Regions from separate parts of the Azospirillum sp. UENF 211521 genome, predicted to be linked through region 1. Evidence: riboswitches for the same ligand, from Rfam matches in the RefSeq annotation. Region 1 holds a riboswitch; each other region holds the start of a gene.

Evidence for each region. Region 1 has a riboswitch for cobalamin ahead of ACWPN5_RS24445 (TonB-dependent receptor plug domain-containing protein). Riboswitches for the same ligand answer to the same signal wherever they lie in the genome.
Region 2: another riboswitch for cobalamin. It lies ahead of cobW (cobalamin biosynthesis protein CobW); the one in region 1 lies ahead of ACWPN5_RS24445 (TonB-dependent receptor plug domain-containing protein).
Region 3: another riboswitch for cobalamin. It lies ahead of ACWPN5_RS09850 (energy-coupling factor ABC transporter permease); the one in region 1 lies ahead of ACWPN5_RS24445 (TonB-dependent receptor plug domain-containing protein).

What each region holds. Positions count from the first base shown of each region.
Region 1 covers NZ_JBSNCF010000002.1:1,693,420-1,700,054, reverse strand. Annotated here, with positions in the region: gene ACWPN5_RS24455 (TerC family protein) at 1-823, opposite strand, end outside; gene ACWPN5_RS24450 (hypothetical protein) at 1,504-1,959, shown strand; cobalamin riboswitch at 2,004-2,222, shown strand; gene ACWPN5_RS24445 (TonB-dependent receptor plug domain-containing protein) at 2,339-4,267, shown strand; gene ACWPN5_RS24440 (ABC transporter substrate-binding protein) at 4,264-5,112, shown strand; gene ACWPN5_RS24435 (FecCD family ABC transporter permease) at 5,109-6,128, shown strand; gene ACWPN5_RS24430 (ABC transporter ATP-binding protein) at 6,128-6,635, shown strand, end outside.
Region 2 covers NZ_JBSNCF010000002.1:194,219-200,853, reverse strand. Annotated here, with positions in the region: gene ACWPN5_RS17675 (ABC transporter substrate-binding protein) at 63-1,265, opposite strand; gene ACWPN5_RS17670 (ABC transporter ATP-binding protein) at 1,323-2,045, opposite strand; gene ACWPN5_RS17665 (ABC transporter ATP-binding protein) at 2,038-2,802, opposite strand; cobalamin riboswitch at 3,093-3,308, shown strand; gene cobW (cobalamin biosynthesis protein CobW) at 3,348-4,415, shown strand; gene cobN (cobaltochelatase subunit CobN) at 4,572-6,635, shown strand, end outside.
Region 3 covers NZ_JBSNCF010000001.1:2,103,574-2,110,208, forward strand. Annotated here, with positions in the region: gene ACWPN5_RS09845 (superoxide dismutase) at 1-703, shown strand, start outside; gene ACWPN5_RS09850 (energy-coupling factor ABC transporter permease) at 787-1,467, opposite strand; cobalamin riboswitch at 1,640-1,878, opposite strand; gene ACWPN5_RS09855 (glycosyltransferase family 9 protein) at 2,023-3,951, shown strand; gene ACWPN5_RS09860 (glutathionylspermidine synthase family protein) at 4,159-5,310, shown strand; gene ACWPN5_RS09865 (hypothetical protein) at 5,413-5,637, opposite strand; gene phaR (polyhydroxyalkanoate synthesis repressor PhaR) at 5,782-6,444, opposite strand.

The sequences.
Region 1 (6,635 bases):
CCGCCGTCGGCATCTTGTAGATGTCGATCATCAGCATCTTGGCGCCGACCACCACCAGAACCAGCGACAGGCCGTATTTCAGGTAATGGAAGCGGTGGATGACCGAGGCCAGCGCGAAGTAGAGGGCGCGCAGGCCGAGGATGGCGAAAACGTTGGAGGTCCAGACGATGAACGGGTCGGTGGTCACCGAGAAGACCGCCGGAATGGAGTCCACGGCGAAGACCAGATCGGTGAACTCGATCAGGATCAGCACGAGGAACAGCGGCGTCATCATCCGCACGCCGTCGCGCATCACGAAGAACTTCTGCCCCTCGTACCCGTCGGTCATGCGGAAGCGGGAGCGCATGAACTTGACGATCCGGTTGTTCTCCATGTCCGGCTCGTCGTCCACCGACATCAGCATCTTGATGCCGCTGAAGATCAGGAAGGCGCCGAAGATGTAGATGATCCAGTGGAATTCCTGGATCAGCGCCGTGCCCGCGACGATCAGCACGCCGCGCATCACCAGCGCGCCCAGGATGCCCCAGAACAGCACCCGGTGCTGGTACTGCGGCGGCACCGCGAAATGGGTGAAGATCAGCGCGATCACGAAGATGTTGTCGACGCTCAGGCTGTATTCGATCAGGTAGCCGGTCAGGAACTCCAGCCCCTTCTGCGACCCTTGGAAATGAAAGACGCCAGCCGCGAAAATCATCGCCAGCGTGGAATAGGCCGCGCAGCGCATCAACGCCTCGCGGCCGGAGATCACATGGGATTTCTTGGAAAATACACCAAGATCAAAGGCCAAAAGCACGCCAACGAAGACGGCGAAGCCGGCCCACATTAAGACAATCTGGTCCATGGAACTGTCCCTTGCTTCATGCACTCCGCTCCCGCAAGCGGAGACGTCGATCGTCACATGAGCAGTCCGACATCACCGGTGCGCCACGGCGGGACGCATCGGCCAGAGGGGCCCGGACTGGAATCGCGGCCGCAAGGTCTGCGGCCGACGGAAAAGCGCGCGCAACGGCTCGGCCGAGGCGCGTCAGGACACCCGCCTCCATCGTTTGCCGTGGAGGCGTGGCGGTTGGTCAGGATGTTGGTTCGCTGCGGTCCATGCCGATGTCTCCCAAAGGCCCGTCGGGGACCGTCGTCCGGCGGTGGACCTTGTGGTGGAGCGGGACCCAGGGGGAAGAACAGGGCCAGCTTCCGCAAGGCCGCGCCAAGGCGACGGCTCAATGGGAAGTCCGACATCACAGCGCCGGGCGACGCTGCCAGAGGGGCCCGGACCTCACCCGTCATGTAGTCAGGCCCCTTCCCGGCGACAAGAGGGGGGAACGGCGTTTGCGGACCGCGATCGGTGCGATGGCCACAAGCAACGACACCATCCACTTGATCGCCCATGGGTTGTCGGTTTTCCCACCGGAAGCCGGCTTTGCGAATTCCACATCGCCCATGGATGATTCCGCACCGGTGGGTTGTTTGTAGCGATTGACGGTAATTCACGGCAGGACACCCACAACGATGCGGCGCTCCATTTTGCTCGGCTGCCTGCTGGCGGCCGGATTGGCCGGTTGCGGCCCGCGTTTCGAGACGGTCGCAAGCTATTTTCCACCGGTCAGCGAGGCGGGAAAGCTCTGTGTCGCCCAGTGCAAGCAGGCACAGACGATCTGCCAATCCGCAAAGGAGTTGGCCGTTCAGACCTGCCGGGCCGAGGCGACGACCCGCGCCCAGGGCGAGTATCAGTCCTATCTCCGGTCTCTGCCCAAGGATGCGGACAAGAAGAAGATCAGGACGTTCAGCGACTTCGACCGGAGCCCCAGCTGCTACAGCGAGCTCACCTGCTCCGCCGACTACGACGATTGTTACAAATCCTGCGGCGGCCGGATCGAGGCGCAAACCTATTGCGTCGTCAATTGCAAGGAAATGGTGCCGCCCATGCCGGATGGGTCCGCCGTCGGGCCGAGAACCAGGCTCTGACAGCGGTCGGGCGGAATGCGGCTTGACCGGAGCCGTTCCGCCCGCGTAGCTTCGCACCCGACGGTTGCCCGAAAGGGCTGAAAATGGGAACACGGTGCGGACCCCGCGGCGAAACGCCGTGCAAGGGTCCAACGCCGAGGCTGCCCCCGCAACTGTAAGCGGCGAGTCGTCCATCGGAATGCCACTGGGATCGCGATCCTGGGAAGGCGATGGGCCGACGATAACCCGCGAGCCAGGAGACCTGCCGTCAGTCGTGGTCACACGCGAACACGTTCGGGCGGGGTGCACCGAAGGTCGTCGAACCGGAACTCCGTTCGCGGAGCGTCCGGTGGGACTTCGTTCGCGGTGACGTGCCACCGGCGTCCCGCCCGAGGTCTCAATGAGTGTCCGCGTTCCCCGCCTTCACCGGACGGCGTCCTTCGCCGCCCTTCTGGGAAGCCTTGCCCTTCCCGTGTCGGCCTACCCCACGTCGGCCTTCGCCGATTCCATCACCATCACGACGCTTCCGCCGGTCTCGGTGACCGCCAACCGCGTCCCCACCGCCGCCGAGGAAACCGGCAGCGCCCTGACCGTCATCACCCGCGAGGAGTTGGAGCAGCGCCAGACCCAGGTGCTGTCCGACGCGCTGCGCGCGGTGCCCGGCGTCGCGGTCAACCGCACCGGCCCGATGGGCACCCTGACCCAGCTCCGCATCCGCGGGTCGGAGGGCAACCAGACGCTCGTCCTGATCGACGGGATCGAGGTGAACGACCCGGCGTCCGGCTCCGAATACGATTTCGCCAATCTGCTGGCCGGCGACGTGGAGCGCGTCGAGGTGCTGCGCGGCCCGCAGAGCGCGCTTTACGGCTCCGACGCGGTCGGCGGCGTCGTCAACATCGTGACCCGCCGCGGCTCCGGCGCCCCCCGGTTCCGCGCCGCCGTCGAAGGCGGGTCCTTCGGCACCGCCGCCGGGCGGGCCTCCTTCGGCACGGGGAACGACCGCTACGACCTGTTCCTCAGCGGCCAGGGCGTCACCAGCGACGGCGTGTCGGTTGCCGACAAGCGGCTCGGCAACCCGGAGAAGGACGGCTACCGCAACGGCACGCTGACCGGAAACGCCGCCGTCCGCCCGACCGAGCGCAGCGAGATCGCGATCACCGGGCGCTACACCCGCTTCCGCACCGACACCGACGGCTTCGTCGGCGGGCGCGGCGCCGTCGATGACGGGACCAGCACCGCCGGAGAGCAGTATTTCGGGCGCCTCCAGGGCAAGATCGCCCTTCTCGACGGCAAGTGGGAGCACATCGTCGGCCTGACCCATGGCCGCCAGCAACGCGACTACCGCGACGCCGCCAAGACGGTGACCAGCCGCTACGACGGGCGCAAGACCAAGGCCGACTACCAGACCAACCTGGCTCTGAGCAGCGGCCCCGCCGACCATGTGCTGACCGCCGCCGTGGAGCGTGAGGAGGACAAGGCGATCAGCCGCAGCGCCTTCTCCAGCTTCGACCGCTCCATCGGCTCCACCGGGCTGGTGGGTCAGTACAAGCTGGGCCTGTTCGACCGGCTGACCCTGACCGGCAGCGTCCGCCACGACGAGAACGACCTGTTCCGCGACGCCACCACATGGCGCACCACGACGGCCTATCTGATCGAAGAGAGCGGGACGAAGCTGCGCGCCTCCTACGGCACCGGCGTCAAGAATCCCACCCTGTTCGAGCTGTACGGCTACACCGCCACCTACGCCGGCAACCCGAACCTGAAGCCGGAACGGGCGCGCGGCTGGGACGCCGGCTTCGATCAGGCGCTGTGGGGCACGCGGGCGTCGGTGGACGGCACATGGTTCGACCAGCGCATCCGCGACCTCATCACCGGCACCGGGCGGACCTCCGTCAACATGCCGGGCGAGTCCCACATCCGCGGCTTCGAGCTTGGCCTGTCGGTGGAGCCCATCGACCGGCTGACCGTCCGCGGCTCCTACACCTGGACCGACGGCGAGGATTCCACGGGGGCGGAGCTGGTGCGCCGGCCCAAGCAGCTCGCCAGCCTGACCGTCAATCACCGCTTCCTGGAGGACCGGGCGAACGCCAACCTCGGCGTGGTCTACAATGGGCGGTCCAGCGACTGGGCCTACGATCCCTTCTACAACCGGCAGGTCGTGAACCTCGCCCCCTACACGCTGGTCAACATGGCCGGCTCCTATGCGCTGTCCGAGGGGGTCGAACTCTTCGGGCGCGTGGAGAACCTGTTCGACCGCCGGTATCAGGAGGTCTGGACCTACGGCGCATCCGGCAGGGCCGGGTATCTCGGGCTGCGGCTGTCGCTGTGAGGCCCACCCGTCTCGGGCTGGCCGCCGCTCTCCTGCTGATCGCGGGAGGGCCGGCGGCGGCCTGGGAGGCGCCGCGCGCAAAACCACAGCGCATCGTCTCCCTGAATCTCTGCGCCGACGAGCTGCTGTTGCGGCTGGTCGGGCCGGAGCGCCTCGCCGCGGTGACGTGGCTGGCGCGCGATCCCCGCGCCTCCACCGTCGCGGCGCTGGCAGCGCGGGTGCCGGTCAACCACGGGACGGCGGAGGAGATCCTGCCGCTCAACCCCGACCTGATCGTCGCCGGGCGCTACACCACGCGGGTCGCGGTCGGGCTGCTGACGCGGCTGAAGGCACCTCTGCTGGAGCTGGACGTCCCGCAGAGCGTGGCGGGGGTGGCGGAGCAGATCCGCGGCCTCGCCCGCGCCGTCGGCGAGCCGGACCGCGGGGAGGCCCTGGTCGCCGACCTGCTCTCCCGCCTCGACGCCCTGCCCGCCGCGGCGCCGGGACCGCGCCCGACCGCGGTGGTGCTGCGCCCCAACGGCTTCGTCGCCGGGTCCGGGTCGCTGGTCGATGAACTCCTGACCCGCGCTGGACTGGAGAACATGGCCGACCGCCTGCCGCTGGGCAGCCAGGGCGCCCTGCCGCTGGAGGCCATCATCCTGGGTGGCGCGGACGTGTTGATTGTCGACGCCGCACCCGACGCGCCGCCGTCGCTGGCCGGCGCCCTGCTGCTGCATCCGGCCCTGAGAGCCATGAAGCGTCAGGTCCGCACCCTGTCGCTGCCCTCCCGCCTGTGGACCTGCCCCGGCCCGCAGATCGCCGAGGCCGCGGAACGGCTGGCTGCCGCGCGGGAGGCCCGGCCATGACGGCTGCCGCAACGTGGGAGTCCCGCATCCCCTACCCCGCCCTGGTCGCCGGGCTGACGGGTCTGGCGCTGGCGCTTTGCGCGGTGTCGGCGGCGGTCGGCTATGTGCCGTTCGACCTGGGCGCCGCCCTGTCCGACTGGCTCGCCGGGCGCCCCACCCTGGGTGCGCTGGTGCTGGCCGAGCTGCGCCTGCCGCGCGCCCTGCTCGGCCTGCTGGTCGGCTTCAGCCTGGGGCTGACCGGGGCGGCGATGCAGGGCTGGCTGCGCAACCCGCTGGCCGAACCGGGGCTGGTCGGCGTGTCGAGCGCCGCGGCGCTGGGCGCGGTGATCGTCTTCTACAGCGGCCTGTCCGCCGCGCTGTCGCTGGCCCTGCCGCTCGGCGGCATGGCCGGAGCGGTCACCGCCGCGGTGCTGCTGAACCTGATGGCGGCGCGGGGGGCCGGAACGACGGCGCTGGTCATCGGCGGCATCGCCATCAACAGCCTCGCCGGGTCGCTGACCGCGCTGGCCCTCAACCTCGCCCCCAACCCCTATGCGGCGCTGGAGATCGTGTTCTGGCTGATGGGGTCGCTGGCCGACCGCGGCACCGACCAGCTCTGGCTCGTCCTGCCACCGATGCTGGTGGGCTGGGCGCTCTGCCTGTCCGGCGCCCGCGCCCTCGACGCGCTGACCCTGGGGGAAGACGCGGCGCGCAGCCTGGGCTTCGACCTCACCGGGCTGCGCGTCCGGCTGATCGCCGGGGCGGCGCTGGCGGTGGGCAGCGCGGTGTCGGTCATCGGCGCCGTGGGCTTCGTCGGGCTGGTGGCGCCGCACCTGATGCGCCCGCTGGCCGGGGCGCGGCCGGGACGGCTGCTGCTGCTGGCCGGTCTGGCCGGGGCGTGCCTGACGCTCGCCGCCGACATCGCGGTCCGGCTGTTGCCGACGCGGCCCGAACTGAAGCTGGGCGTGGTCACCGCCCTGATCGGGGCGCCCTTCCTGATCGTCCTGATCGCCCGGCTGCGGCGGGAGGAGGCGTGATGCGCATCGAAACCCACGGCCTGTCCGCCGCCACTCCCGCAGGCGCCGGCGGGCGCACCATCCTGACCGACGTCAACCTCACCATCGAGCCCGGCGCCTTCACCGGGCTGATCGGCCCGAACGGCGCCGGCAAGACCACCCTGCTGCGCCTCCTTGCCGGTCTCGCCGAGCCGGCGGCTGGCCGCGTCACCTTCGACGGACGGACCGCCGCCCAAGCCGGACGCCGGGCGCTCGCCCGCGCCATCGCCTATCTGCCGCAGAGCGGCCCGGTGCATTGGCCGCTGCGCGCCGAGGCGCTGGTGATGCTGGGCCGCCTGCCCCACCGCGGCGCGCTGGGCGGGATCACCGCGGCGGACCGTGCGGCGGTGGAGCGGGCGCTCGCCACCGCCGACGCCGCCCACCTGCGCGGGCGGATCGTCGGCACCCTGTCGGGGGGCGAGCGGATGCGCGTCCTGCTCGCCCGCGCCCTGGCGACCGAGGCGCCCGTCCTGCTGGCTGACGAGCCGG
Region 2 (6,635 bases), 1.5 Mb from region 1:
TTGAGCCCTCCCCCGCCCAGCGAGGGAGGGTTGGGTGGGGGCCTGCCCCGAAACTCAAACCCTTACTTCACCAGCGAACAACCGCTCTTGGCCGGGTCGAGGAACGCCTGCTCGGCCGGGATGGTCTTCACGATCTTGTAGTAGTCCCAGGGGCCCTTGGACTCGCCCGGGGTTTTCACCTGGGCCAGATACATGTCGTGGAACATGCGGCCGTTGGCGGCGATCTTGCCGTTCTTGGTGAACATGTCCTCGACCGTGGTCTCACGCATCTTGGCGGCCACCTTGTCCGGATCGTCGGAGCCGACGGCCTCGACCGCCTTCAGATAGTGGCGCACGGCGGAGTAGACGCCGGCCTGGACCATGGTCGGCTTGCGGCCGGCCTTGGCCTCGAACTTCTTGGTCCATTCGCGGGTCTGGTCGTCGGTGTCCCAGTAGAAGCCGGTGGTCAGCAGCAGGCCCTGGGCGGCCTGGAGGCCCAGCGCGTTCACGTCGCTGATGAACAGCAGCAGGCCGGCGAGGCTCTGGCCCGACTGGGTGATGCCGAACTCCGACGCCTGCTTGACAGCGTTGGTGGCGTCGCCGCCGGCGTTGGCGAGGCCGATCACGTCGGCCTTGGAGGCCTGGGCCTGAAGCAGGTAGGACGAGAAGTCGGCGGTGCCCAGCGGATGGCGGACGTTGCCCGCGACCTTGCCGTCGAGCTGCTTGACCATCTTCGTGGTCTCATCCTCCAGCGAGTGGCCGAAGGCGTAGTCCGCGGTGATGAAGAACCAGTTCTTTTTGCCCTGCTCGACCAGCGCGCGGGCGGTGCCGGCGGCCATGGCGTAGTTGTCGTAGGTCCACTGGAAGCCGTAGGGGCTGCACGACTTGCCGCTGAGGTCGGTCGAGCCCGGGCCGGACATCAGGAAGATGCGCTTCTTGTCCTTGGTGATGCCCTGGACGGCCAGCGCCGCGGCGGAGTTCGGCACGTCGGCGATGACGTCCACGTTGCCGGCGTCGATCCACTCGCGCGCCGTGTTGGCGGCGATGTCGGCCTTGTTCTGGTGATCGGCGACAACGATCTCGATCGGCGCGCCGGCGATCTTGCCGCCGAACTCCTCGGCCGCCAGACGAGCGGCGATGGCCGAGCCTTCGCCGGCGAGGTCGGCGTAGATGCCGGACCGGTCGTTCATCACGCCGATCTTGATCACGTTGTTGGAGACCTGGGCGTGCGCGGCCCCGGCGGTCAGCGCCAGCAGTGCGGTCCCGCACAGCAACGTCTTGAGCATTTCGAACTCCCTTCGATTGGCTTTGTTTTGCGTGTGTTCAGCAGAGGGGGTGATTGGTCAGACACCCAGATAGGTGTGCAGCTTGTCCATGTTCTGGGCGAGCTGGTCGTTGGGGATCATGTCCACGACATGGCCTTCCTCCATCACGTAATGGCGGTCGGCGATGGTCGCGGCGAAGCGGAAGTTCTGCTCCACCAGCACGATGGTGAAGCCGCGCTGCTTCAGCTTGCGCACCGCCACGCCGATCTGCTCGATGATGACGGGGGCCAGCCCCTCGGTCGGCTCGTCGAGCAGGATCAGGTCGGCGCCGGTGCGCAAGATGCGCGCGATGGCCAGCATCTGCTGCTCGCCGCCGGACAGACGCGTGCCCTGGGTGGTGCCGCGGCCCTGGAGGTTCGGGAACAGCTCGTAAATCTGCGGCACCGTCATGCCGCCCGACTTCACCACCGGCGGCAGCATCAGGTTCTCGTCCACGCTGAGCGAGGCGAAGATGCCGCGCTCCTCCGGCACGTAGCCGATGCCGAGGCGGGGGATCTTGTGCTGCGCCATGCCGATCAGTTCCTTGCCCTGGAAGCGGATCGAGCCGTTGCGCTTGCCGACGATGCCCATGATCGAGCGCATGGTCGTCGTCTTGCCGGCGCCGTTGCGGCCCAGCAGGGTCACCACCTCGCCCTGGCGCACGTCGATGTTGACGCCGTGCAGCACGTGGCTCTCGCCGTAGAAGGCCTGGAGGTCGCGGATTTCCAGCATCGCGGTCTTCACGGTCGCACCGTCAGGCATGGCCCACCTCACCCGTGCCCATGTAGGCTTCCATGACCTGCGGGTTGCGCGATACGACGTCGTATGCGCCCTCGGCCAGGATCTCGCCGCGGCGGAGCACGGTGATGGTGTCCGACAGGTGGGCGACGACCGACAGGTTGTGCTCCACCATCAGGATGGTGCGGTCGGCGGAGACGCGCTTGATCAGCGCGGCGGTGCCCTCGATGTCCTCGTGGCCCATGCCGGCCAGCGGCTCGTCGAGCAGCATCACCTCCGGGTCGAGCGCCAGCGTGGTGGCGATCTCCAGCGCGCGCTTGCGGCCGTAGGGCAGCTCGGCGGCGGTGTGGCCGGCCCAGGGGGTCAGGTTCACCGCCTCGATCAGCTCCTCGGCGCGGTCGTGCAGGTCGTGCAGGCTGGCCTCCGGCTTCCAGAAATGGAAGCTGGTGCCGCGCGGGCGCTGCAGCGCGACGCGGACATTCTCCAGCACGCTGAGATGCGGGAAGACCGCGGAGATCTGGAAGGAGCGGACCATGCCGAGCAGCGCCACGTCGGCGGGCTTCATGGCGGTGATGTCGCGTCCCTTGTAGAGGATCTGGCCGCGCGTCGGCGTCAGGAACTTGGTCAGCAGGTTGAAGACCGTGCTCTTGCCGGCGCCGTTCGGGCCGATCAGCGCGTGGATGGTGCCGCGGCGAACCCGGAGGTTCACCTCCTTCACCGCGATGAAGCCCTTGAACTCCTTCGAGAGTCCGCGCGCTTCCAGAATGATGTCGTCGGCCATGGGTGCCGCTTTTCCCTCCCTGTTCGTCCGCGTCGTCTGCCGGTCCGCGTTTTTGGTTAGGCTGATATAAGCACAGAACATGCCAACCGCGCAGCATTCGAACAAGTCTTTGAAATTACTTATTTCCCCCTCTGAGACCGTGGGTGTCGCACACCGTCCGGAGTGTCAGCTTTCCAGACAGACTGTACCGATCTTCCGACACACCAACGGCGGGACCGGCGGAGCGTTCCGGGGACGGCGACACGGTTTCCAGGCGCCAAATGGCCGCTTGCAAATCGAGGGTCCGCCTGCAATTCTGCGCCTCCGACGGTGCCCCGTCCGCCGTGAAGGCGCGGGGATAATAGGGAATGCGGTGCGGACCCCGATGGAGTCCAAGGCCGCGGCTGCCCCCGCAACTGTATGCGGCGAGTCCGCCTCCGGAAATGCCACGGGCCGTCAGGCCGGGAAGGCGGGAGGCGCGGCGACGACCCGCGAGCCAGGAAACCTGCCGCCGGACCGACATTCATCCAATCCGCCGGGTGTGGCGGAGACAGGGAAACCAGATCATGACGAATCGCGCCGCCCTCCGTCCGTCCGCCGGGAAGACCCCGGCCACCGTCATCACCGGCTTTCTCGGAGCCGGCAAGACGACGCTGATCCGCAGCCTGCTGGAGCAGGCCGGCGGGCGCCGTCTGGCGCTGATCATCAACGAGTTCGGCGACGTCGGCATCGACGGCGAGATCCTGCGCGCCTGCGGCGACCCGACCTGCACCGAGGACGACGTGATCGAGCTGGCGAACGGCTGCCTGTGCTGCACCGTCGCCGACGATTTCGTCCCGGCCATCGAGAAGCTGCTGTCCCGCCCGCAGCCGCCGGAGCACATCATCATCGAGACGAGCGGCCTCGCCCTGCCGAAGCCGCTCGTCCAGGCCTTCCACTGGCCGGCGATCAAGACACGGGTGACGGTGGACGGGGTGGTCGCGGTGGTCGACGCCGCCGCCGCCGCGGAGGGCCGCTTCGCCCCCGATCCGGCGGCGCTGGCCGCCCAGGCCGCCGAGGCCGGGCAGCTCGACCATGAGACCCCGGTGGAGGAGGTGTTCGAGGACCAGCTCCTCTGCGCCGACCTGATCGTGGTGAACAAGACCGATCTGGTGGACGCCGCCGATCTGGCGAAGGTCGAGGATCTGATCCGCGCCGCCATGGCGGAGGGCGGGACCGGGCGCGAAGCCAAGATCCTGCGCGCCAGCAACGGCAAGGTTGATCCGGTGGTGCTTCTCGGCGTGGGCGCCGGGGCCGAGGACGACCTCGCCAACCGCCCCAGCCACCATGACGAGGAGGAGGGCCACGACCACGACGACTTCACCAGCTTCGTCGTGGAGCTCGGCCCGCAGCCCGACCCGGCGGCGCTGGCGAAGACTCTGGAGCGGGTCGCCGCCGCCCATGGCGTGCTGCGCCTGAAGGGCTTCATCGACGTGCCGGGCAAGCCGATGCGCCTGTTGGTGCAAGGCGTGGGAACGCGCATCCAGACCCATTTCGACCGCTTCTGGAAGCCCGACGAGCCGCGCCGCAGCCGCTTGGTGGTGATCGGCGAAACGGGCCTGGACCGCGACGCCGTGACCACGGCGCTGGGGTGATTTTTAGCCTTCACAACCCTCTCCCCTTTGGGGAGAGGGTGGCCCGCAGGGCCGGTGAGGGGGTTGCGCTTACGCCGGGCGTTCCGCCACGCACGACCCCCTCACCCTAACCCTCTCCCCAGAGGGGAGAGGGGATTTTCGTAAAGCACCGTCACCATGCACCTACTCGCCGCCCGCCAGGAAGACCTCGACGCCGGCCCCCAGGCCGTGGATCTGGGCCAGAGCCCGGCGGACCTCGTCGTCCTGTCCTTCTCCGACAGCGACCTGACGGCGCTCGCCGCCTGCTGGAGGCGCCACCGTGACGAGTTGCCGACCCTGCGGCTGGCGAATCTGGCGCGGCTGGGGCACCCGCTGTCGGTGGACCTCTACGTCGAGTCCGTGATCCGCAAGGCGAAGCTGGTCATTCTGCGGCTGCTCGGCGGGGCGGGCTATTGGCGCTACGGGCTGGACCATGTCGCCGCCGCCTGCCGGGAGTCCGGGGTGGCGCTGGCCGTGCTGCCCGGCTGCGCCCAGCCGAACCCCGCCCTGGAAGGCTACGGCACCATCCCGGCCGAGGCCGCGCAACGGCTGTGGCGCGGGTTCACCGAGGGCGGGCCGGACAACATGGCCAGCCTGCTGGCCTACGCCGCCACCCTGGCCGGGCAGGAGCGCCCCTGGCGCGAGCCGGCGCCCGTGCCGCGCTTCGGCGTCTATGAGAGCTGGTCCGGTCCGATTGCCGGACCCTGCGCGCCGGTCGTCTTCTACCGCTCGCACCTGCTGGCCGGCGATCTGGAGCCGGTGCACGCCCTGTGCGACGCGCTGGCCGCGCGCGGCCTCGCCCCGCTGCCGCTGTTCGTGGCGAGCCTGAAGGAGCCGGACTGCGCCGCCTGGATGCGCGCCACCCTGACCGCCCGCGATGCCGCCGTCGTGATGAACCTGACCGGCTTCTCGGCGGCGCGCGAGGACGGGTCGCCGCTGGAGGCCAACGGCACGCCGGTGTTGCAAGCCGTGCTGTCCACCACGCCCGAGGAGGGCTGGCGCGGCTCCGCCCGCGGCATGGGGCCGTCCGACCTCGCCATGAACGTCGTGCTGCCGGAGATGGACGGGCGCATCCTGACCCGCTCCATCGCCTTCAAGGCCGAAGGGGCGCCGGACCCCGACCTGGAATTCGCCCCGACGCTGATCCGCCCGGTGCCCGACCGGGTGGCCTTCGCCGCCGATCTGGCCGCCGCCTGGGTGCGGCTGGGCGTCACGCCGCGGGTCGAGCGCAAGCTGGCGCTGGTTCTGTCCGACTATCCGGGACCGGGCGGCGGCATCGGCCATTCGGTCGGCCTCGACACCCCGGCGAGCGTCGTCGGCATCCTGGAGCGGCTGCGCGCCGAGGGCTACGCGCTGGACGGGCTTCCCGACGGCCCCGCCGCCCTGATGGAGGCGCTGACCGGCGGCGCCACCGCCCTGCTGAGCCTGGAGGACTACCGCCGCCTCGCCCCCGCCGAGGCCCGCGCCCGCATCGCGGCATGCTGGGGCGACGAGGAGGCCGACCCGCTCGCCGATGGCACCGCCTTCCGCTTCACGGTGCTGGCCTGCGGCAACGCAACCGTCGCCGTGCAGCCGAGCCGCGGCCACGGCCCGCTGACCACCACCCAGCACCACGACCCGGAGACGCCGCCCAGCCACGGCTACTTCGCCTTCCACCTCTGGCTCCGCCATGTGCTGGGCATCCACGCGCTGGTGCAGGTGGGGGCGCACGGGACGCTGGAATGGCTGCCAGGCAAGGCCGTCGCCCTGTCGGCCGACTGCTGGCCGGAGATCGTCGCCGGTCCTCTGCCCTGCCTCTACCCCTTCATCGTCAACAACCCCGGCGAGGGCGTGCAGGCGCGCCGCCGGCTGGGCGCCGTGCTGATCGGCCACCTGACACCGCCGCCGGTCGAGGCCGGGCTGCACGGCGACCTCGCCGCGCTTGAAACGGCCATCGACGAATATTCCATGGCGACCGGGCTGGACCCGCGGCGCCTGGGCACGCTGCGCCAGACCATCCTGGACCTCGCCTGGACCTCCGGCGTCGCCGCCGACTGCAACCTGCGGCCCGACGACGACCCCGACGCCATCCTCAGCCGCCTCGACGCCCATCTCTGCGACATCAAGGAGATGCAGATCCGCGACGGGCTGCACGTCTTCGGCACCACGCCGGAGCCGGAGCGCCGCGCCCGTCTGCTCGCCGCTGTCGCCCGCTTCGGCAAG
Region 3 (6,635 bases), on a different contig from region 1:
CGCCGCGCTGGTGCTGGCCGCGGCGCCGCGCTTCGTTTGGGCTCAAGCAGCAGGCCAGGCACCGGGCGGCAAGGGCTTCACGCTGCCGCCGCTGCCCTACGCGCCCGCCGCGCTGGAACCGCACATCGACGCGACGACGATGAGCGTGCACCACGACAAGCACCATCAGGCCTATGTCGACAACCTCAACAAGGCCCTCGCCAACCATGGCGATCTCCAAGCGATGCCGCTGGCCGACCTGCTGAAGCGCGTGCCGGAGCTTCCGGAGAGCATCCGCACCGCGGTGCGCAACAACGGCGGCGGGCACGCCAACCACAGCATGTTCTGGAGCATCATGGGGCCGAACGCCGGCGGTGCGCCGGACGGCGAGGTCGGGGCAGCCATCACGCGCGACTTCGGCGGCTTCGACGACTTCAAGACGCGCTTCAACACGGCGGGCGCCGGGCAGTTCGGCAGCGGCTGGGTCTTCGTCACCGCCGACCCGTCGTCGGGCAAGCTGGCCATCGCCGCCCGCCCGAACCAGGACTCCCCGGCCATGGAGGGGGTGCCCGTGCTGATGGGCAACGACGTGTGGGAGCACGCCTATTACCTGAAGTACCAGAACCGGCGCGCCGACTATCTGGCGGCCTGGTGGAACGTCGTCGACTGGGGCGCGGTGAACCGCCGCTACGCGGCGATCCGCAAGGGCGAGCTGGTGATCTGACCGGTCCGCTGATCGGAAACGGAAAAGGGCGGCGGGGATGTCCCCGCCGCCCTTCCTGCGAACCATCCGGTCCGAAGCGCCGGTCAGGCGCCCTGGTGCAGGCGGATGTTGAACAGCGGCCCCTGGCTCTGGCGGCGCAGCGTCTTGGCGACGGCCAGCACGGCGAGGTCGGCCAGCGGCTCGACGATGATGACGGTCATGTAGGCGGCGCCGAAGGAGGCGACTTCCGTCACGGTCTCGGCGGTGAAGCCGTGGCCGTAGAAGGCCCAGAAGGCCACCCAGGCGACGATGCCGCCCTGGTAGGCGGTGGAGAGGGCCAGCGCCTGCGAATACTTCAGGTCGACATAGGGGGTGGCGTCGGGAACGATCCGCTTCGCCAGCAGGCTGATGCCCCACAGCGGGACCAGCAGCGTGGTGACGTTCATGCCGTACTGCGGCAGGTCGAAGGGCGCGAAGAACAGGCCCTGGATCAGCAGGCCGGCGGCGAGGCCGATGGAGGCCGCACCGGCGCCGAACAGCAGGAGCAGCGTCGAGCCGAGGATCAGGTGAACCTCCGACACGCCCACGGGGTGGTGCGGGAACACCTCGAAGAAGCTGAAGACCAGCGCGGTGGCGATCAGGCTGCGCAGCACCAGCGGCGCGACCCCGCCGTTGTTGCGGACGTCGTCGCGCGCCAGCTTTCCGGCCATCGCGAAGCCGCCGGCGGCCGTCGCGTAGCTGAGAGCGATCTTGGCGCCGTCGACGACGCCGGGTTCGATGTGCATGCTCTATGCCCTTTCCGAGTCTGCCATGCGTTGGGAGGGCGTCGTTGCTGGCAGGCACCGGCATCGCAACCCCCTTGGTCCCCTGGATGGGCGCACCGGGGGACGGCTTGCGGAAGACGGGCGGCCGTCGGGCCGGACATCGGCAAGCGACCACCGGGGCACCCCGCCCGAGGACGTACGTTCGGTTACGGCAGGTCTCCTGGCTCGCGGGTCAAGGCGGCATCGTCCGGCCTTCCCGGCGCCCGTTCCCGCAGGCGGCGCCAGTGACACGGAAAGGACGAGGCCGCTCACCGCTCACAGTTGCGGGGGCAGCGCCGGATTTGCCGTTTCTCCCCGATTGGGGCGACGCACCGGCTTCCCTCTTAGCCCCGCGACCGGAGGACGCGGGGAACCATAACCGGCGCCAGGGTAGGGGCGGGGTCCCCCGCCGTCAAGAGGGGGATGGCGACCCATCGGGGGAGTCGCACGGCTTCCTTGACACCGCTCCCGCGGAACCGACAAGGTCCGGCGGACTGCGCGAGGCCGGATCAACGGGCGAAGGACGGGGTTGCGGGCATGCTACCGGTTCATTTCCTGACCATCGTCCTGAACGGCGATCCCTTCATCCGCTATCACCTGGAGGTGTTCCGCCAACTGCCCTTTCCCTGGCATTGGCACGTCGTGGAGGGGGTGGCGGAACTGGTCAACGACACCGCCTGGAGCGTGGCGCAGGGAGGGCGCGTCCCGCAGGACCTGCACCGCGACGGCCTCAGCAGCGACGGCACCTCGGCGTATCTGGACCGCATCGCCGCGGAGGAGACCGGGCGCGTGTCGGTCCACCGCAAGCCGCCGGGGGTGTTCTGGCGGGGCAAGCTGGAGATGGTGTCCGCGCCGCTGGCCGCCATGACCGAGGAATGCCTGCTCTGGCAGGTCGATGCGGACGAGCTGTGGACGGTGGAGCAGATCACCCGCGCGCGCCGCATGTTCCTCAATTCGCCGTCGCGCACCGCGGCGCTGTACCTCTGCCATTTCTTCGTCGGCCCGTCCCTGCTCCTCGACAGGCTGGACAGCTACGGCAACCACCGCTCCTACGAATGGCTGCGGACGTGGCGCTATCGGCCGGGAGACGCTTGGCAGTCGCACGAACCGCCCCGGCTGACGCGCCCGCAGCCGGACGGGTCCGCGGTCGATCTCGGCGCGGCCAACCCCTTTCTGCACGAGGAGACGGCGGCGGGCGGGCTGGTCTTCCAGCATTTCGCCTACGCGACGCGGGAGCAGGTCGCGTTCAAGGAAGTCTATTACGGCTACGACGGCGCGGTCCGGCAATGGGACGCCCTGCAGGCGGCGGGACGGTCGGTCGGCGGCGGCACCCTTGCGCTGCGCGATTTCTTCCCCTGGGTGACCGACGCGGCGACCGTCGTCCGCGCCGAGCACGCCCTGGTGGAGCCGCTGGCGCGCCCGGATGCCGAGGGGACCTGGGGTTTCGTGCCGCCGGCGCGGGGCGCCTCGACCGCCCCGGCGGTGGCGCTGCTGCGGGACTCCGGTTCCGCCGTCCGCCGCCGCACGCTCGTCCCCGGCGAGCCGCCGCCCTTTCCGACCGACCTGATCCAAAGCGTCGGCGTGTTCCTGCTCGACGGGGCCGGCGCCGTGCTGCGGGCGTCGGGTGTCCTGCGGGAATTGCGGCGCGCCTTGCCGCTGGCCCGGATCACCGTCTTCGCGACGCCGGACGCGGAGGCGGCGCTCGCCCTTTGCCCTTACGTCAACCAGCGGGTCACGCTGCCGCCGCTGAAGGGGCGGGCGCCCGACGACGCGCTGGTGAGTGCGGTCCGCCGGGAGATCGGCGAGCAGTTCCGTGGCGCCTTTGACCTCGCGGTCAACCCGATCCGCGGCGAGGATGCCGGCTTCGCCAACCGCCTGATGCAGGACACCGGCGCGCTGCTCCGCCTCGGTTGCAGGGTCGGTCGGCCGGTGCGCGGCTACTACGCCGACGCCTTCCTGACCCATGTCGCAACGACTCCCAGCGGTCTGATGGGCGCGCTCGGCGCCGGGGACGCGGAGACCGTCACGGAGGTCTGGACCTCCCCCGCCGGTGAGCGGGCCGCCGCCGCGCTTCTGACCGAGGGCGTTCCGGCGCGCTGGCGCTGCGCGGTCGGACTGTCCGCGGCCACCGGCAGCGGGACCCTGTCGGAGCTGTGCCGCCGCCTCGCCGCGCGGGGCGACACCGCCCTGGTCCTGGTCGGCGAGGAGGCGGCGAAGGGGGCCGCGGCGCGCATCGCCGGGGAAACCGGGGCCGCCTGCGTGAACGCGGTGGGGAGGCTGGGCTTCGACGGGCTGTCCGCCCTGCTGCGGCGCTGCGACCTGTTCGTCGGAACCGGCGCGCCGGCGGAGGACATCGCCGCGGCGGCCCGGCTTCCCATGGTGGCAACCGGCCCGCAGCAGGGCGATCCGACCGCCGAGGCGATGGAGGGCGCCATCGCGGCTTGGCTGGCCGACCGCGCTTATTGATGGGCGTTCCCGCCGGGTCTGTGGGATCCGCGAGGGGAAGCGTGGAAAAACGGAGGGGCAGGCGCGCAAGGCGCTTGTGTTGGCGCGTTTGCGCCGCAATGATCCGCCCCCACCGAATCCCGGACGGCCGCAAGCGGCGCGCCGCAGCGGGGCAAAACCATGGATTGAATCCGGCGGCCCGGTAAGCACACGATGCGCAGAGCAGTCATGAAACCCCGTGCGGATTGGCGTCCGGGGCTCCGCAAATACCCCTACGGCGTTCGCGCCATGAGCGCCGGCGCCTTCTGGCGCGAGGACGTGCGGTACGAGTTCTCCGCCCACCAGATCGACCTGATCGAGAGCGTCGCGGACGAGCTGCACACCATGCTGCGCGAGGCGCTGCGCGCGACGGTGGACGGTCGGGCGCTGGCCCGGCTGGGGGTGCGCGGCGGCGTGGGGCGGCTGCTGGAGGCCTCCTGGAACGACTATTGGGCGTCCGGCCGGCTGAACGAGCGGGCCGGCGCGCTGATCGGGCGGCTGACGCTGGCCTATGACGGGCGCGATTCGGTCAAGCTGGTAGCCTGCAACTACGACACGCCGGAGGGGCTGTTCGCCGCCTCGATCATCCAGCGCAACTGGCGCGAGGCCCTGATGGGCGACGCCAACCAGTTCAACGGCCTGCACGAGGGGCTGGTGGAGCGCTGGGAGGAGCTGGCGGCCGGCATGCCGGGCCGCGGACTGGTCCATCTGGCCTGCGCCACCCCCGACCCGATGCGGGAGAGCGAGCTGGTCTATCTGGCGGCCACCGCGGCGGAGGCGGGGATCGCCACGCATCTGCTGCCGCTGCAGAGCCTGGGCTGGGACGGCCGGCGTTTCGTTGACGACGAGGGGCGGACGGCCTCCTGGCTGGCGAAGATCTACCCCTGGCAGGGGCTGGCCGAAGACACCTTCCTGCAGAAGCTGCGCATGGGCGGCATGAGCATGCTGTCGCCGCTGTGGTGCTGGCCGATGTCGAACCACGGGCTGCTGGCGACGCTGTGGTCGCTCTACCCGCGCCACCCGAACCTGTGCCGCGCCGCGCTCGACCCGGATGAGCTGTCCGGCTGCGACGCGGTGACCGAGCGCAGCCTGTTCGGGCTGGACGACGCGGCCCAGCGCATGACCGCGCACGGCAGCATCGTTTCGGACACCGGCAGCGCCGAGTATCCGGGCGGACGGGTGTGGCTGGAAACCCCGCCGATCTTCGAGGAGGAGGGCGTCCACGCGCTCCTGCACTGCTGGATCATCGGGGACAAGTGCCTGGGCATGTCGGTCCGCGAGTTCGCGGACCCGCGGGTCGGCTCCGACGCGGCAATGGTGCCGCACATCTTCCGCGGCTGACGCGCCTTTCCAAAGGCGGGCGGAGCCGCCTGAGGAGCGGATTGAGCCCGCCCCGTCTGTGAAGGGCAGGGCGGGCGTGTCGATTGCGATCCGCCGGGAAGCTCAGCGGCCTCGGCCGGGGGCGAAGGGGTTGGGCAACGGCGAGCCGAAGGCCGCCCGGCGGGCGTCCCGCCACGCGACGTCGTTGCCGACGCCGCTGTGGGTGGCCGACACCGACACCACTTGGCTCTGGTGGCGCAGCCAGCCGCGCAGCTTCTCCTCGAACCGCTGGGCGTCCTGAGCGTCCGCAACCTCCAGTTCCATCGTCATCTGCAACTCGGTCTTCATGGCGTTCCTCCTGTGGACCGTTCCGTTGAGCAAACAGCCGGGCGTGTCACTGGTGCCGAAAAACAGAAAAGGGCGGGGAACTTTCCCCGCCCTGCGCCGCAGAACCGCTGATGCGATGGCCGTCGATGCGCTGCGCGCCGCCGTTCACTTCCCTTCGGGCTTCGCCGGGCGGGCCGGCTTGGCGATGCTGGCGATCTGCTTCTGCAGGTCGTCGATCTGCTTCTGCAGTTCCTCGTAGGTGTGGGCGGCCGCGACCGCACCGTTGGGCGGAGCGGCGGACGGACCGGGAGCCGCCGGGCGGGGCGGGGGGGCGGGGTGCTCGCCGGGCTGCCCGTCCTCAGCGCCGCCGAAGGGCGAGAACATGCGCATGGCCCGTTCGAACATCGCCATGTTCTGCTTGCCGACCTCTTCCAGCCGGCCGAAGGGGAACATGCCGCCCAGCGTGTTCTGGAAATAGTCGCGCATCTGCTCCTGGTTGCGCGAGAACGACTGCATCGAATATTCGAGGTAGCGTGGCACCATCCACTGCATGTTGTCGCCGTAGAAGCCGATGAGCTGGCGCAGGAAGCTGATCGGCAGCAGGTTCTGGCCCTTGCTCTCCTCCTCCACGATGATCTGCGTCAGCACCGAGCGGGTAATGTCCTCCCCGGTCTTCGCGTCATAGACCACAAAGTCGAGGCCGTCCTTGACCATCTGACAGAGATGGTCGAGCGTCACGTAGCTGCTGGTCGCCGTGTTGTAGAGCCGCCGGTTGGCGTACTTCTTGATCGTGATCGTCGCGGACTTCTGGTCTTCCTTGTCGGCCATCGCTGTTTCTTTCAAGAAGGGTCGTGCGGCGGGTATGTTCCAGATATAAGGACTACTCGAAGGAATGCACCCTGTCCAGTGCTGTGCCGCAGCGCTGCGACCCCAGGTGGACATCCTCCCGATAATTCGGGATTCGCGACATTTTTGATCGGTCCTTCGCGGCTCTGGTCAAGCGCACCGCCTCCCCCATA